DNA from 3 places in the Modicisalibacter sp. genome. Region 3 is predicted to be linked to each of the others. Evidence: predicted binding sites of a transcription regulator. Region 3 holds the regulator's gene; each other region holds the start of a gene.

Region 1 (5,804 bases), on a different contig from region 3:
CATCACCGGGCTGATCGTCATGCTGGCCAGCGTGGCCTGCCTGGCGCTGGCCCGCAGCTGGCAGGCCGGGCTCTACAACCCGGGCGGCTTCCGCAGCGAGTTTCACGGCCTGCGCCTGACCCGCCGGGAACTGCTGGGGCTGTTCGCCATGGCCATCGTCGGTGGTCTGGTGACCTGGCCGGCGCTGGTGTTCATGAGCTGGGTGCCGCTGCTGATCGGTGGCATTGCGTTGATTCACGGCCTGATTGGTCTCAAAGGGATGAACGGGTTATGGCTGGTCGCCTTCTATGCGCTGCTGCTGACCACCTGGCCCATGATTCTGATCGTGCTGCTGCTGGGCCTGGTCGATACCTTCGCGGATTTCCGCGGCCGGCTGGCCCGCAGCCAATGACAAGAGGTTAACGAGATGGAAGTCATTCTGCTCGACAAGATCGGCAAGCTGGGTGCGCTGGGTGACAAGGTCACCGTCAAGCCCGGTTACGGCCGCAACTATCTGGTCCCCTACGGCCTGGCCGTGCCGGCGACCAAGGACAACGTCGCCGCCTTCGAGGCGCAGCGTGCGGAGCTCGAAGCCCAGGCCGTCGAGCGCCAGCGTGAAGCCGAGGAGCGCGCCGAGCAGCTCAACGACATCGAGCTGTCGCTGGTCGCCAAGGCCGGCGACGAAGGCAAGCTGTTCGGTTCCATCGGGCCGCGCGACCTGGCCGATGCCCTGACCCAGGCCGGTCTCGACGTCGCCAAGAGCGAAGTCCGCATGCCCGAAGGGCCGATCCGCGCGACCGGCGAGTACGACGTCCAGCTGCACCTGCACGCGGAAGTCGACGCCACCGTGCGTATCGTGGTGGTGGCCGAGTAACACGCCCCGCCACGGCCGGCCCGGCCGGTCGAGAAACAGCGCGACGCCTTCCGGGGGGTCGCGCTTTCTTTTGCGCGCGCGTCGGCGTTCGGGTCGGCGGCGCGGCGAGACGAGATAGGCTAGAATGGCGCGGCGGTCGTTGCGGCCGCCATGCCCCCGATGTCGGAACGAGCCCATGAGTGACTCCCTGGAACTGGATCCGGAAGCGGCCGCCCTCAAGGTGCCCCCGCATTCGCTGGAGGCCGAGCAGTCGGTGCTGGGTGGCCTGATGCTCGACAACGCTGCCTGGGATACCGTCTCCGAGCGCCTGGTGGCGGATGACTTCTACCGCTACGAGCATCGCCTGGTCTTCAACGTGATGATCCAGCTGGCCGAGAGCGCGCACCCGCTCGACGTGGTGACGCTGTCCGAGGCGCTGGAGTCCCGTGACCAGCTCGACACCGTGGGTGGGCTGGCGTACCTCGCCGAGCTGGCCCGCAACACGCCCTCGGCCAGCAACATTCGCGCCTATGCCGACATCGTTCGCGAGCGCGCCACGCTGCGCAAGCTGATCCAGGCCGCCAGCCAGATCGCCGACGGCGCGTTCGCTCCCCAGGGGCGCCCGGCCGACGAGCTGGTCAACGAGGCCGAGCGGCTGGTCTTCCAGATCAGCGAGTCGCGCCCCAAGATGGGTGGGCCGGTCGGCATGAGCGACCTGCTCACCAAGGCGGTGGATCGCATCGACGAGCTGTTCAACATGCAGGGGCAGATGACCGGGCTGTCCACCGGCTTCCGCGACCTGGATGACATGACCTCGGGCCTGCAGCCCTCCGACCTGGTGATCATTGCCGGACGCCCGTCGATGGGCAAGACCACCTTCGCAATGAACGTCGTCGAGCATGCGGTGATCTCCAGCGACAAGCCGGTGATGGTGTTCTCGATGGAGATGCCCGCCGAGGCACTGATGCTGCGCATGCTCTCCTCGCTGGGGCGGATCGACCAGACCCGGGTGCGTACCGGCCAGCTCGAGGATGAGGACTGGCCGCGGCTGACCTCGGCGGTCAACCTGCTCAAGGACAAGCAGCTGTTCATCGACGACACGGCGGCGCTGTCGCCCAACGAGATGCGCTCGCGCATCCGCCGCATCGTCCGCGAGCACGGCAACCTCGGCCTGATCATGATCGACTACCTGCAGCTGATGCAGATTCCCGGCTTTTCCGAGAACCGCACCGGCGAGATCTCCGAGATCTCGCGCTCGTTGAAGGGGCTGGCCAAGGAGTTCGGCTGCCCGGTGATCGCCCTGTCGCAGCTCAACCGCTCGCTGGAACAGCGGCCCAACAAGCGCCCGGTGATGTCGGACCTGCGCGAGTCCGGCGCCATCGAGCAGGACGCCGACCTGATCACCTTCGTCTATCGTGATGAGGTCTACAATCCGGATAATCCCGACAACAAGGGGCTGGCCGAACTGGTCATCGGCAAGCAGCGTAACGGGCCGATCGGCACCGTGCATCTGGCCTTCATCGGCAAGTACACGCGCTTCGAGGACCTCGCCCCCGACAGCTACGGCCAGCACTTCGGCGAATAGTCCGGGGTTGAGGCCGGGCGGTGCGGCCGTATAATGCCGCCCCTCGGGCGTCAACCGGCCCCGGGCCGACCATCGACGGCACAGACGACAGAGGAGAGACGCATGGCGGGCGGATATCGTCGCGGCTATCGCAAGCGCGCACCCAAGCTGGAGGCACGCGGCACGCTCGAGAGCATCGAGCGCGAGGGTCCCTTTCAGGAATGGCTGGGCATGCCCGACCTGTACCGCTATACGCTGGTGGTCGACGGCGAGACCTACAGCTACCAGACCGAGGATGCCGAGCTGCCGGTCGGCGAGGGCGACTACGTGGTGTTTCGCTACAAGCAGACCAAGGCCGGCAACTGGGTCGACCGCAACTCGCTGGGCATCGCCATCGACCCCTCGACCTACCAGCCTGACGCCTGAGGGCCGGCGTCGCCGGCGGGCGCTGCCTGTCACAAGGATGTCATCATCGTGTCGCTCAATGGCGGCATGACTCTCGATACAGCCTGCATCTCGCCCATTTCCGCCCTGGACAGCTTCATCGACACGTCGGCCATCGCGGTCCATTTTCAGCCGATCGTGTCGGTGCATTCCGGGCATGTCTTCGCCTATGAAGCCCTGTCCCGCGGGCCGGCCGGCACGGCGCTCGAGCCGCCGCTGGCGCTCTTCCGGGCCGCCCGGGAACGCCGGTTGCTGGCGCCGCTGGAGGCGGTGTGTCGCGAACGGGCCATGACCCGCTGGGTCGGCGAGGGTCTCGACGAGCGGCTGTTCATCAATGTTTCGCCGGAAGTGCTGCTGGATCCGAAGCATCGCAGCGGCGAGACACGCCGCCTGCTCGAGACCCTGGGGCTGCCGCCCCACCGTGTGGTGATCGAGCTGACCGAGCAGTCGCCGGGGATCGACCCGACGCTGATGGCCGAGGCGGTGCGCCACTACCAGTCGATGGGCTTCGCCATCGCCCTGGACGATCTCGGCGAGGGCTATGCCGGGCTGCGCCTGTGGTCGGAGATCGCCCCGGATTTCGTCAAGCTCGATCGGCATTTCGTCAGCGGGCTCGACGGCGACCCGGTCAAGCGTCGCTTCGTGCGGGCGATCATCGACATCGCCCACAGCATGGGCTCGCAGGTAATCGCCGAGGGCGTCGAGCGGGAGGCGGAGCTGGCCTGCCTGGGGGAGCTGGGCGCCGACTACTGCCAGGGCTGGCTCTTCGCCCATCCGGCGCCGGACCCGGCCCGGCGGCGGCCGGCACTGGACGAGCGGCTCGCGACCCTGACGCGACGCCACCGTCGGCCGCTGGAGGCGGTGATCATCGAGCGGCTCTGCACCGCGGTGACGCCGCTGCCGGCGGACGCCAGCGTGGCCGAGGCCAGCGAACGCTTCGCCGCCGAGCCCGACTCGCGCTGCCTGGCGGTAGTCGACGAGCAGGCCGTCCCCATCGGCGTGCTCGATCGCCAGCGGATCCTGGCGCTGCTCGGCAAGCGTTTCGGCTTCGACCTCCACGGGCGTCAGCGGGTCACCCGGGTGATGCGCCACGCTCCCTTGTGCGTGGAGGGCAGCGCCTCGCTCGACCAGGTCTCGCGCAAGGTCACCGGGCGCGAGCGCGACCTGCGCGACGAGGACTTCGTGATCACCGAGGCGGGGCGCTATCGCGGCATGGGGCGGGTGGTCGACCTGCTGCAGGTCATCACCGAGCAGCGCGTCGAGATCGCCCGCCAGGCCAACCCCCTGACCCAACTGCCCGGCAATGCGCCGATCCGCGCCGCCCTGGACCGCTTCGCCGGGCGCGCCCGGCCCTTCATCGCCGCCTATCTGGATCTGGACCACTTCAAGCCGTTCAACGACCGCTTCGGCTATGCCCTCGGCGACCGCCTGCTGCTGACGCTGGCCGAGCTGCTCGGCGAGTCGCTGCGCGATGGCGACTTCCTGGGGCATCTAGGCGGCGACGACTTCGTGCTGCTGCTCGACGACCCTCGCGATCGCCACGCCCGCCTGGCCGACATCCAGCGACGCTTCCGACGCGCCTGCGAGGCGCTGATGCCCGAAGCCATCGTCCGGGCCGACGGCTTCGACGGGGTGGACCGCTTCGGCCAGCGTCGCGTCTTCGGCCTGCCGCGGCTGTCCATCGCCGCGCTGATGCTCTCCGGTACGCGCCGGCCGGCGAGTTTCGGGGACTGCTGGCGCAGCCTCAAGGCGCAGGCCAAGCGCGACGCCACGGGGCGCGTGGTGGCCCGTTACCCGGCGTGAACTTCAGATGCGTTGCGTGGTCTGCAAAGATTGACCGCTGACATGGACCTGTCACACCCGATGGCTAGCCTGACTGGATAAGCAGGCCCGCCAATGGATCGACAAGCACAAGGAGGGAGCCTCATGGAGCTTCACGCACTCAAGCACTACGTGCACGAGCACGACAATTTCGAAGTTCGCGTCATCAGCCACGCCGGCAGCCGTTTCTACCAGGTCGAGCTCGAGGACCTCGAGGGCCAGCGTCACCTGCTGACCCGGCAGGGCAAGCCGATGCTGTTCCGCGCGCTGGACGACGTCTACCTGGAGCTCAAGCGGGCCGGCATCCACCGCGCCTATCTGGTCCAGTTCGTCGCCCACGACGAGATGATCGGCCACGAGGCCCACTATCACGAGCCGCTGGCCTCGCGCATGCCGCTGGTCTTCTGAGGGTCAGTACCGGGTCGGCAGCAGCCGGCCCAGGGTGAAGCGGTGCCGCGCCACCCACAGGTAGCCCCGATCGAGAATCCCCTTCAGCCCCGGCCGGTGTGACAGCCATACCAGCCGGCGATAGCCCAGCAGGGCGAGCATCGCCCGAACCGCCTCCATTCCCGCGAACCACTCGCCTCGCCCGTCGCGGGCGAACATGCGCCCCAGCAGCTCCTCCCAGTCGCGCCCCCAGGCCGCCGGCGAGAACTCCGCTGCACGGATGTTCACGCAGCGGATGCGCTCGCGATGGCGTTGCCGGTGGATCCAGGCGACCTGACGTCGGCAGATCGGGCAGTCGCCGTCGTAGAGCATCGTCAGCGGCGCTCGGGCGGTGGCGGGTGAGGTCATGCGTCCTCCGAGACGTTGCCGGGCAGGCGTGCTGCCCCGGTGTCCAGTTGTTCAATCGTTGTACAAATGGCCGAGATAGTCACGCTTCATTCCCCCGGCGAGCCGGGGGCTTGGTAGACTGCCCGGACTGTCACCTGCTTGCGTTCAAGGAGAGTCGTTCATGTCTCAGCCCCGCTTCGGCGTCCTGCTGGCCAACCTCGGTACCCCCGATGCGCCGACCCCGGCGGCGGTGCGCCGCTATCTGGCGGAGTTCCTGTGGGACGAACGGGTGGTGGATGTCTCGCGGCCGCTGTGGTGGCTGATCCTGCACGGCGTGATCCTGCGCGTGCGCCCGGGGCGGGTGGCCCG
Region 2 (5,804 bases), on a different contig from region 3:
GCCCGGCTTGAGCTTGACCCAGTTGATTTTGCCGCTGTAGGGGATGCGGGTGAAGCCCTCGTCCTGCGGGTCCTCGGTGCGGATATCCATGATATCCGACGCCTGGATACCGTCGTCGATCAGCTGCTTGATCTCGGCGCTGTCGGCATGGCCCAGACGGATCCAGCCGATGTCGCCGGCGCCGGGGCCCTTGCCCGAGACCTGGGTCCATTTGCCCACGTACAGGGTGCCGGACGACAGATCCCGCGGCTTGTCGGCGACGAACATGAACAGGCCGCCGTTGGTGGCGTCGTCACCCATCAGCACGGTGCGCTCGTCAGGCATGACCTGAATCAACTCGTGGGAGAGACGCCCGAGGTTGTAATGCTTGACGAGGGTGCCGGTGCCGTCCGGATTGACCGTCACTTCCGGCAGGTGGCCGTAGTTGTAGGGCGTGCCGCGGTTCTCGTCGCCGAACAGGTTCCGGCAGTAGCTCTTGAACTCGTCGTCGGGGGCGGCGGCGTCCGGCTCGTACTCCTCGCTGGACAGGTGGGTGCCCCAGGGCGACAGGCTGGCGCCGCAGGTGATCCACAGCCCGCCCACCGGCGAGGTGTCGACATTGTGGTACTTGACCAGCGTCAGCTCGCCGGTTTCCGGGTTCTGGTCCAGGGTCAGCACCGCGATCGGCGAGGGCAGGCGGCCGTACATCGATTCGCCGGCGCCGTCGCGGGTGGTGTATTCGAACTGCACGACGGCGAACACGGGATTGCCGTATACACCGTCGACCCGGGCGTTCTCGACCGTCAGCAGGCTGGTGCCGTCCGGGCAGTCGGAGAAGAACTGGCGATTGCCGGCCGAGGGATCGAGGATCGGCTGGTTGTCGATGTCGTAGTAGCCGCCGGCGACCACCGTGCCACCCCGGCCGTCGGGCACCCGGTCGCCGGTGATGAAGAAGGGATGGTAGGCCAGCTTGACCTGGCGGCTGGTCCCGTCGCTCATGTGGAGCTGCATGGCCGAGCCGATGGTGGTGGTCGCCATCGCGGCCGGGTTGCTCAACGAGGGGGCCGACATGGGCAGGAAGCTGACGGCGTCGAGCGTGGCCTCGGTCGCGGCGGCCGCGGAGCGGCTGGCGCCGAGGCCGGCGAGACCGCTGGCGAGCGGCAGCAGCGGCGCACCCGCCATGAAGCCGAGCAGACGGCGGCGATTGCTATCGACAGACTGGGTCATGGGAACGTCCTTGGTCATCGGGCAGAGCGAAGTGGCGTCGAGCGACATCGGCCTGGCCGGAACGTCGCCCCGACGCCATGATCGACATCGCCGCATGATCCCGCGCCGGGATGACAGCCGGCTGACACTTTCGTGTCCGTTCGATGGCACCGACCCGATGCCCGGTCTGCAGAACGCCTGGCATTGGCTGAAATCAGGCCTCGATGCGCCGCAGCAGGAACACCAGCGGCACGCTGAGCAGGTAGATCATGCCCAGCCAGAGGAAGATGTCGTTGAAGGCCATCACCACCGTCTGCTCGGAGAGGCGCTGGACCAGCATGCCCACCGCGGCCCGGTGGGCATCGGGCACCGAGCCGGCGAGCATCGCCTCGTACTTGGCGATTTCCGCCACCACCACCTCGCGCCCGGTATCGATGGCCGGTGCCAGCGCGTTCCAGTGAAAGTCCTCGCGCCAGTCGCGCACCGTGTCGAGCAGCGCCAGCCCCACCGCCCCGCCGAGGTTGCGCATCACGTTGAACAGGCCGCTGGCGTTGCCCACTTCATGGGGCGGCAGCGTGCCGAGCGCGATCCGCGAGGCGGGAATGATGCACAGGATCAGCCCCATGCCGCGTACCACCTGCGGCCAGAAGAACTGCCAGAAGCCCGACTCCACGGTCAGGTCGGCGTTCATCATCGAACCGATGCCCACCAGCAGCAGCCCGGCGAGCAGCAGCAGGCGCAGGTCCACGCGGTTGGAGAGCTGGCCGACGATCGGCGCGCAGAAGAACATGGTCAGGCCGGTGACGAACATCACCTGGCCGATCTGCAGGCTCGAGAAATGGCGGACATGACCGAAGAACAGCGGCATCAGGTAGACCAGCCCGTAGAGCGCGATGCCGATGATGAAGCCCAGGCCGGCGCCGAGGGCGAAGTTGCGGTTGGCGAAGGCATAGAGGTCGACGATGGGATGCTCGCGGCGCAGGGTGCGGGCGAAGAACCAGATGCCCGCCAGCACGCAGAGCAGCGTCATGACGACGATGCGATCGCTGGCGAACCAGTCGTCGCCGGGGCCCTCCTCGAGCACGAACTCCAGCGAGCCGAGGAACACCGCGATCAGCGCCAGGCCGAGCCAGTCCAGACGGCGGGCGACGGCATGGTCGGCCTTGTCAATGTCGAGAAAGGTCCAGGCCGCCCAGCACACCAGCACCCCGGGAATCACGTTGGCCAGGAACAGCCAGTGCCAGCTGGCGATATCGGTCAGGTAGCCGCCCACCGTGGGGCCGACCGAGGGCGCCATGGTCACCACCATGCCGATCACCGCCTGCACGCTGCCCATCACCCGCCGGGGAAAGATCGAGAAACTCACCGCCTGGGTGATGGGGATCATCGCCCCGCCGGCGAAGCCCTGGATGGCGCGCAGCACGATCAGCTGCTCGATGGAGCCGGCCAGCGCACAGCCCAGGCTGGCCAGGGTGAAACCGGCACAGGAGAGCGTGAAGGCCACCCGCGTCGAGAGGATGCGCATCAGCATGCCCGACAGCGGGATCATCACGATCTCGGCGATCAGGTAGGCGGTCTGCACCCAGGAGATCTCGTCCTGACTGGCCGACAGCCCGGCCTGGATCTCGTTGAGTGAGCTGGCGACGATCTGGATATCCAGGATCGCCATGAACATGCCGAACACCGCAGCGATGAAACCGATGCGCTGCGGCCACGGCGGCAGATCGCTGACGCCCTGACGGGCGCCGTCGACGGCGGCGTCGCTCACGCGCCGCTCCCGCTACGGGCTACATCGGCCGGCGTTCCGGCGGCCGGCGTTCCGGCGGCCGGCGTACCGGCACCCTGGTCGCGGGTGTCGATTCCCGGCACCACCGACAGCCCCCCGCGCAGGCGGCCCAGGGCGTCGTCGGGCCCGGTGACGCGAATCTTCACCGGCACCCGCTGGACGATCTTGTTGAAGTTGCCGGTGGCGTTGTCCTGCGGCAGCAGGCTGAACTGGGTTCCGGTGGCCGGCGCCAGGCTGTCGACCACGCCATGGAAGGTCGTGTCGGGATAGGCGTCGACATGAATGTCCACCGGCTGGCCGACGCGCATCCGCGCGAGCTGGGTTTCCTTGTAGTTGGCCACCACGTAGGCCGAGTCGATGGGCACCAGCTGCATCAGCGTCAGCGACGGCTGGGCGAGCGTGCCGGCCTCGACGGTCAGGTTGCCGACCACACCGTCGCGGGGCGCGACGATGCGGGTCTTGTCGAGCTGATGACGGGCGTAGGCCAGGTCGGCCCGGGCGGCGTCGCGACTGGCACGGGCACTGTCGACATCCGACTCGGCGACCGCCAGCCGGCGCTGCGCCGAGGTCACCGCGGCCTCGCGGGCGGCGAGCGTCGATTTGGCGACCCGCAGCGCGGCCTGGTCGTCCTCGTACTGCTGGCGCGAGCCATAGTTGCGCGAGGCCAGCTTCGACGAGCGCGCCAGGTGCTGCCGGGCCTGGTCGACATCGGCACGGGCCGCCTCGACCTGCGACCGGGCCTCGTCGATCGCCGCCTTCTGCAACGCCACCCGGCGCCGGGCCTGGGCGATCGAGGCCGTGGCCACCGCCAGCTGCGCCTCGGCCTGGCTGACCCGATCGCGATAGCTGGCATCGTCGAGGCGGACCAGCAGCTGCCCTTGCGTCACCGGCTGGTTGTCGTCGACCGCCACCTCGGCGACCCGGGCCGCCAGCTCGGCGCGAATCGCCACGCTGTCGGTATGCACGTAGGCGTTGTCGGTCTCCTCGATGAAGCGTCCGACCTGCCACCACTCCCAGGCCCGCCAGCCCAGCACGGCCAGCGCCACGACGGCCACCAGCGCGCCCACGATCTTGCCCGTCTGCTTCATGTCGACTCCTCGGTTCGATGCGCCCCGGCGCGGGCCCCGCCTGCCGCGGGTGCCGCCGCCCGACCCGGCTGCCACACAGTGTAATGAATGCTACACTACATCGCCATCGAGGATCGATCCGGCCAGGAGTCACCATGTCCGAATCCCGCCCCGGCCCGTGCACACGGGCCTGCACCCCGCGCGGCGAGGCGCGCCGCGAACGGCTGCTCGACGCCGCCCGGGACGTCTTCCTGGAACAGGGCTATGCCGGCGCGAGCGTCAACGACGTGGTCGCGCGGGCCGGCGGGTCGCTGGCCACGCTCTACAAGCTGTTCGGCAACAAGGAAGGGCTGTTCATGGCGGCCATGGAGCGCCACATCGCCACCGCCTGGGAGGTGCTGGAGGCCGGGCGGCGCGATGCCACCGCGCCGGAGCAGGTGCTCTTCGAGCTGGGCCGGCGGATGCTGGCGCTGGTCTTCGACCCGGGGGTGATCCGGCTGACGCGGGGGCTGGCCTTCGAGGCGGAGCGGGCTCCCGCGCTCGGCGAACTGTTCCTGCGCCGCGGCCCCGACCGCACCCGCCAGGATCTGGCCGACTACCTGCGCGACCAGGTCGCCGCCGGCAACCTGGCGCTCGCCGACCCCCGCGAGGCCGCGGGCATGTTCATGGGCATGCTGCTCGGCGAGTGGCACATCGACGCCCTGCTGGGCCGCCACCCCGCCCCCGACGACGCCCAGTGCGCCGAACGCGCCCGCCAGTGCGTGGCCATCTTTCTGGGTGGGGCACGCCCCGCCGGGTGGCGCGACCCGGTGTGATCTCTCGGTAGTTTGTGCATCCGGCGCCTGGCCGCGGGAGCGACTTCAGTCGCGATGGACCCGCCACCGGGCCGCCGCTGTCGGGGATGAATCCCCTCCCACAAAACCCTCAATCAACCCGGCCAGCCTGACCGAAGGGCCGTGGGAGCGACTTCAGTCGCGATGACCCAGCCACGCCGGCACCGCTGTCGGGGATGAATCCCCTCCCGCACCCCCTCGATCAGGCCTGACACTACTAGGTCAGGGTCAGCACCTGCCCGTTCAGCGCCCGCCCTGCCCCGCCGGCCAGGAAGCGGGCACAATCCGCCACGGCGGAGCGGGACGCCCCGCGCGGGCACAGCAGGTTGATGCACACGCCCGGGCTGCCGGCATCGCCCAGCCGCCGCACCAGCGCCGCCAGTGCCTCGCGCACCATGCTCGCCGCCTGGCTGTCGCCGTCCGGGGCGACGGCCACCAGACGCCCGCCACCGCGGCTGTGCATCCAGGCCCGGGCGATCTGCAGCAGGGCCGAGGGCTCGGCGACCTGCTCGCTCAGCCGCCGCGCCAGGGGCACATGGCGCGCCAGCGGCGGCGGCGCACAGACCAGCACATCCAGCCGGCCCAGGCGCCCGAGCAGGCGATCCAGCGCGCCCGTTTCCGCCACCTGGCCGAAGCGGTCCGCGCGCTCGCCGCCCAGGGCATCGAGCGTCCGCGCCAGACCGACGGCATCCGGCGTCAGCAGCGCCACCGTCGCGCCCTCCTCGAGGAAGGCCCGCGCCAGCGGTTCCAGCAGCTCGCCGCCGCCGGCGATCAAGACCCGTTTACGCACAGCCCTCTCCTCTCTCCGGGAAGCGCAGACATTTCGTCAGGGTTTCCTCACAGAAGCCCCGGCAGCCACAGCACCAGCGCCGGAAAGACCATGCACAGGATCAGCCCGGCGAGCTGCAGCAGCACGAAGGGGATGATCGAGCG
Region 3 (5,804 bases):
TGATGGCGATGGGGGGCCTGGTCGAGAAACAGGTGCAGGAAGCCATCTCCGCGCTGCTCGACGGCGACACCCGGTTGGCCGAACGCGTGCGCGACAACGACAAGGCCGTCAACGACATGCAGCTGAAGATCGATGACGAGTGCACGCGGGTGCTGGCACGCCGGCAGCCGGCGGCGTCCGACCTGCGGCTGGTGCTGGCGGTGATCCGCGCCACCTCGGATCTCGAGCGCATCGGCGACGAGGCCTGCAAGATCGCCCGCAACGCCCTCGCGCTGGCCGAATCCGGACGCCAGGTGCACGGCTTCGTCGAGGTCCGCCACATCAGCGAGCACGTGCGCAAGATGACCCGCGATGCCCTGACGGCATTCGCCCGCTTCGATACCGAGCTGGCCCTGAAGGTCGCCCACGAGGACGACGCCGTGGACAGCGAGTACACCAGCGCCATGCGCTCGCTGATGACCTTCATGATGGAGGACCCGCGCTCGATCAGCTCGATTCTCAGCGTGATGTGGATCCTGCGGGCCCTGGAGCGTATCGGCGACCACGCCGACAACCTGGCCGAGTACGTCATCTACCTGGTCAAGGGGCTGGATGTCCGTCACCGCAACATCGATGCGCTTGACGATTCCTCGCTGACCGGTAAAGGTTGATCCCCGACGGCCCTCCGGGCCGTCATCGACCCCGGCCGTCGCCTGCGCGACGGCCGTTTCGTTGTTCGTTGCGGGAATCCTCCGACCATGCTCAATGCCTTCAGCGCCCTGGCCCGGGGCACGCGCCTGGTGCTCTCGCCGGGGCTGCGTCGTTACGTCTTTCTGCCGATTCTGGCCAACCTGCTGCTCTATGTCGGCACCCTCGTCTACCTGTTCGACAACTTCGGCGGCTGGATCGACTATGGAATGCGCCAGGTGCCGGGCTGGCTGAACTGGCTCGAGTGGCTGATCTGGCCGCTGCTGGTGGCGAGCCTCGCGGTGGTGGTGTTCTTTACCTTCACGCTGGTCGCCAACCTGATCGCCGCGCCCTTCTACGGCTTTCTCGCCGAGAAGGTCGAGCGCCAGGTCACCGGCCGGCCGCCGCTGGACGATCGCGGCTTCGCCCGCGCCGCCGTCGACGCCCTGGGCCGCGAGCTGGTCAAGCTGGGCTATATCCTGCCGCGCATGGCGCTGCTCTTCCTGCTCGGCTTCGTGCCCGGGCTGAACCTGGTGATGCCGTTTCTATGGGCGGCCTTCTCGGCCTGGATGATGGCGGTCACCTACCTCGACTACCCGATGGACAACAACCTGGTCAGTTTCGTCGAGATGCGCCGCCGTCTGCGCTCGCGCTGGTGGCCGACGCTGACCTTCGGCGGCTGGGTGATGGCGGCCAGCTGGGTACCGGTGCTCAACCTGCTGCTGCTGCCCGGTGCGGTCGCCGGGGCGGTGCTGATGTGGCAGCAGCACTACCGGGATCTGCCAGTGCCGGCCGAGAAGCCCCGGCGCTCCTGATTGCCGCGCAAGATTGTAACGAGAATTATTATCACTTAAGGTGGCGGACGTTGTCCGAGCGGAGACGTCCATGCTGCCTTCCCTTGCCCCCCTGTTCCGTGGCCCGCTGGCTGGCCTGGACGACCGCCTGCGGCTTCCGGATGCCGCGGCGTCGGCGAATACCCGGGCCGCGTCGGCGCTGTTCTCGACGGATGGGCTCGCCCCGGCACTGGCCGTCTTCGGCCGCGACTACACGCGGCCCGACCACCGCGCGCTGGTCTCGCTGTGGTCGAAGTATTTTCTTGCCCAGGCGATCCTCGTGCCGGCGGCGGCCGCCCTGGTGCTGGGCCGTCGGCTGCCGATGGCCCTCGAGACGCTGGCGCTGGAGCTGGATGCCGCGGGGCGGGTCGCCCGCCTGGTGGTACCCCACGAGGGCGAGATGATCGAGGCCGACGACCCCGAGCCACTGCTGCGGCCGCTGCTGGATCGCCTGCTGGCGCCGGCCATCGCGGTCATGGCCGCGCACGGCGGGCTGGCGCCGCGCACGTTGTGGAGCAACGCCGGGCACTACTACGCCTACCTGATCGATCAGCTGCGTGGACAGGCGTGGGCAGCACCCGGCCTCGGCTTGGGCGAGGCGCTGATGGCCCGGCGGGTGTTCGCCGACGGAGCCCGCAACCCGCTCCATCGGCCGGTCCGCCAGGTCCGCGATGCCGACGGCACGTGCCATACGCGGCGGCGGTTGTGCTGCGTGCGCTACCGGCTGCCGGAACTCGGCTACTGCGGCAACTGCCCGCTGCCGGCGGCGCGGGGTGTTTCCTCGGAGGGCGAGTAGGCCTCGCCGATGGACTGACGGGTCAGGCGGGCGGCGGGGAACACGCAGCGAAACAGCGCGCCTTCGCCGGGGCGGGAGTCGATCTCCAGGCGCGCGTCGTGGCGCAGCAGCACGTGCTTGACGATCGCCAGCCCCAGGCCGGTGCCGCCGGTGGCGGCGCTGCGGCCCTTGTCGACTCGGTAGAAGCGCTCGGTCAGGCGCGGGATGTGCACCGGGTCGATGCCGTCGCCGTCATCCTCGACCTCGAGGGCGCCACCGCCCTGCCAGGGGCGCCAGCGCAGGGTGATGGTGCTGTCCTCGGGGGTGTAGCGCACGGCGTTGAAGGCCAGGTTGGAGACCGCGCTGCGCAGTTCCGCCTCGACCCCCAGTAGATCGTGCGACTCGTCGATCTCGACGCGCACCCGGCGCCCGCCGCCCGCCAGGGCGGCGGCGTCGTCGCGGACGCTGCCCAGCAGCGGCGCCACGGCCACCGGCACGCTGCGTTCGGTCTGGTGGTCGGTTTCCAGCCGCGACAGCAGCAGCAGGTCCTCGACCAGGTTCTGCATGCGTCGGGTCTGGTCCTGCATCTGGCCGAGGCCGCGCTGCCAGCGCGGCGGCAGCTGGTCGGCGTGCTCGGTGTAGGTCTCGAGATAGCCGGTGAGCACGGTCAGCGGCGTGCGCAGCTCGTGGGAGACGTTGGCGACGAAGTCGCGGCGCATCTGCTCGAGGCGGTGCAGCCGGGTGATGTCGCGCACCATCACCAGCCGCTCGTTGTCGCCGTAGAGGGTGATCTGGAACTGCAGCATCAGGTCGTCGCGCAGCGGCGAGGGCAGCACCACCGGCTCGCGATAGTCGCGGGCGTTGAAGTAGTCGATGAAGCGCGGATCGCGCAGCAGGTTGGTGACGGGCTGGCCGCGATCGTGGCGGGCCTGCAGGCCGAGCATGTGCTCGGCGGCGCTGTTCCACCAGTCCATGTTGCCCTGGTTGTCGAGCATCACCACGCTGTCGCGCATCGCCTCGGCGGATTCCTGGATGCGGTGGATCACGTCGCGCAGGCGCTGCTGGGTCAGCCGCTGGACCTTCTGGTAGCGGTACAGGCGGTCGAACAAATCGCCCCACACGCCGCTGCCCGCCGGGGGCTCCTCGCTCGGGTCACTGTTCAGCCACTGGTAGAGCTCGCGCAGGTGGCGCAGGTGGATGAGCACGAACAGGGCGAGGCCGGCGGCCACGCCCCAGCCGAGATCGCCGAGCACCCAGCCCAGCAGCCCCAGCCCGATGACCAGATAGGCCAGTCGCCAGAGCTCGTTGTTCCAGTAGTACATGCCGGTGGTCTTATCCCCGCGCCGAGAAGCGATAGCCGGTGCCGCGCACGGTCTGGATCAGGTGCTGATGTGCCTCGCCCAGTGCCTTGCGCAGACGGCGGATATGCACGTCGACCGTGCGTTCCTCGACGTAGACGTTGCCACCCCAGACCTGATCGAGCAACTGGCCGCGGGTGTAGGCCCGTTCGGGGTGAGTCATGAAGAATTGCAGCAGCCGGTACTCGGTGGGACCGATCTCCAGCGCCTGGCCGTTGGACGAGACCCGGTGACTGGCTGGGTCGAGCATCAGGCCGTCGACCTCCACCACTTCCTCGACACCGCGTGGCGTGGTGCGGCGCAGGACCGCCTTGAGCCGGGCGACCAGCTCGCGCGGCGAGAAGGGCTTGGTGATGTAGTCGTCGGCGCCGGCCTCGAGCCCGAGGATCTTGTTGTCCTCCTCGCTCTTGGCGGTGAGCATGATGATCGGCAGCTCGGCGGTGGTCTCCTCGCGCTTCAGGCGCCGCGCCAGCTCGATGCCGCTGGTGCCGGGCATCATCCAGTCGAGCAGCAGCAGGTCGGGCTGGCTGTCGACGATCAGGGCGTGGGCGTCCTGGGCATTGTCGGCCTCCAGGACCCGGTAATCGGCCATCTCCAGCGCCACGGCGATCATCTCGCGGATGGAGGGCTCGTCATCGACGATCAGAACGGTCTTGGATGTCATTTCCCTGGCCTCGTGGGGTGACGGACACCGCCCGCGGCAGGCATCCGTCGGTGACAGGACGATGACGATTACAACGCGCGCGCATGACAAGCTTGTGACAGACGCCGGGCGCTCGCAATGCCCGCGTCAGCCCTCGGGCCACAGCGCCATCATGATGCCGGCGTGGAGCACCAGCCCTGCCCAGTGGTTGTTGAGAAACGCCCGGAAGCAGCGTTCCCGGGAGCGGTCGCGGATCAGCCACTGCTGGTAGACGAAGATCAGCCCCATCGCCGTCAGGCCGATCCAGTAGTAGCCGCCCAGCGCCTGGCGCACGCCCACCACGGCGAGCAGGGTCAGCGTGGCCAGCTGCAGCAGACCGATGATCAGCTTGTCGTGCCGGCCGAACAGCACGGCGGTGGACTTGATGCCGATCTTCAGGTCGTCGTCGCGGTCGACCATGGCGTATTCGGTGTCGTAGGCCACCGTCCACAGCACGTTGGCGACGAACAGCAGCCAGGCATCCGCCGGCAGCTGCTGCTGGACGGCGCCGAAGGCCATGGGGATCGCCCACGAGAAGGCCGCGCCGAGCACCACCTGCGGCCAGTGGGTATAGCGCTTCATGAACGGATAGACGAAGGCCAGTGCCACCCCGCCGAACGACAGCATCACCGTGAAGGCGTTGGTGAAGCAGACCAGCACGAAGGACGCGGCGACCAGCCCCGCGAACAGCACCCGGGCCTCGCCCGCACCGATCCGCCCGGTGGCCAGCGGACGATCGCGGGTGCGCTTGACGTGGCCGTCGAAGTGGCGGTCGGCGTAGTCGTTGATCACGCAGCCGGCGGCGCGCATCAGGTAGACGCCGGCGACGAAGATCAGCAGCGTCGCGCGCTCGGGCAGGCCGTCGGCGGCGATCCACAGGGCCCACAGGGTCGGCCACATCAACAGCCAGGTGCCGATCGGCCGGTCGAGCCGGGTCAGGTGCAGGAAGGCGGGCAGGCGCGCGGGATGCAGGCGAGCCAGACCGACGGGACGCGGGGTGGGTTGCATGACAGCCTCCGAGAACGATCGGGCCACAGTCTAGCGAGTCGCCAGCCCCAGTTCATCCGCCATGGCGGTCAGGAAGAACTCCTGGACCAGCACCTCGAAGCGGCCGTGGCGAAAGCGCGAGCGCCGTCCCCAGGGCGCCTCGGCCGTCGGAAAGGGCGGCGCGCCACGGGTGATCGCGATCGGTCCGCGCTCGAGATCCGGCTGGCGGAACAGCCAGTGGCCCAGCGAGCGCTCGCCGAGCTGGCCCAGCCGCTGGCCGGTCAGGCTGGTCAGCGGCGCCACCGAGCGGGCGAGCACCCAGGGCGTGTCGCCGCTGCACAGCGCCACCTCGCGACACCAGACATAGTGCGAGGCGGGCACGCCGAGGGCACGGGCCTCGTCGCGGCGCGGGCGGGCCAGGCGCTGGGCGAGCAGGCGCACGGCGAAGGGCTGCGGCATCGCCGCGCCCAGCCGCCGGGTCAGCGAATCGCGCGAGGCCAGCC

The links. Region 3 encodes PhoB, which activates phosphate uptake and scavenging genes when phosphate is short. Its sites were predicted from a motif close to TGTCATANNNNTGTCANA; they were not measured.
Region 1: ACTCB7_RS00785 (DUF6482 family protein) is a predicted target of PhoB. The motif match lies at 4,682-4,699, and genes of this name have one in related genera.
Region 2: ACTCB7_RS01430 (PhoX family protein) is a predicted target of PhoB. The motif match lies at 1,316-1,333, and genes of this name have one in related genera.

Annotation. Positions count from the first base shown of each region.
Region 1 is NZ_JBSREH010000001.1:170,866-176,669, reverse strand. It holds gene ACTCB7_RS00810 (hypothetical protein) at 1-391, shown strand, start outside; gene rplI (50S ribosomal protein L9) at 407-853, shown strand; gene dnaB (replicative DNA helicase) at 1,029-2,417, shown strand; gene ACTCB7_RS00795 (hypothetical protein) at 2,520-2,822, shown strand; gene ACTCB7_RS00790 (EAL domain-containing protein) at 2,871-4,643, shown strand; gene ACTCB7_RS00785 (DUF6482 family protein) at 4,767-5,069, shown strand; gene ACTCB7_RS00780 (thiol-disulfide oxidoreductase DCC family protein) at 5,073-5,456, opposite strand; gene hemH (ferrochelatase) at 5,617-5,804, shown strand, end outside.
Region 2 is NZ_JBSREH010000001.1:302,970-308,773, forward strand. It holds gene ACTCB7_RS01430 (PhoX family protein) at 1-1,206, opposite strand, end outside; gene ACTCB7_RS01435 (DHA2 family efflux MFS transporter permease subunit) at 1,400-2,953, opposite strand; gene ACTCB7_RS01440 (HlyD family secretion protein) at 2,950-4,059, opposite strand; gene ACTCB7_RS01445 (TetR/AcrR family transcriptional regulator) at 4,194-4,853, shown strand; gene ACTCB7_RS01450 (Rossmann-fold NAD(P)-binding domain-containing protein) at 5,089-5,661, opposite strand; gene ACTCB7_RS01455 (TRAP transporter large permease) at 5,709-5,804, opposite strand, start outside.
Region 3 is NZ_JBSREH010000003.1:52,691-58,494, reverse strand. It holds gene phoU (phosphate signaling complex protein PhoU) at 1-650, shown strand, start outside; gene cysZ (sulfate transporter CysZ) at 738-1,481, shown strand; gene fhuF (siderophore-iron reductase FhuF) at 1,552-2,295, shown strand; gene phoR (phosphate regulon sensor histidine kinase PhoR) at 2,238-3,596, opposite strand; gene phoB (phosphate regulon transcriptional regulator PhoB) at 3,607-4,296, opposite strand; gene ubiA (4-hydroxybenzoate octaprenyltransferase) at 4,423-5,322, opposite strand; gene ACTCB7_RS03290 (chorismate--pyruvate lyase family protein) at 5,353-5,804, opposite strand, start outside.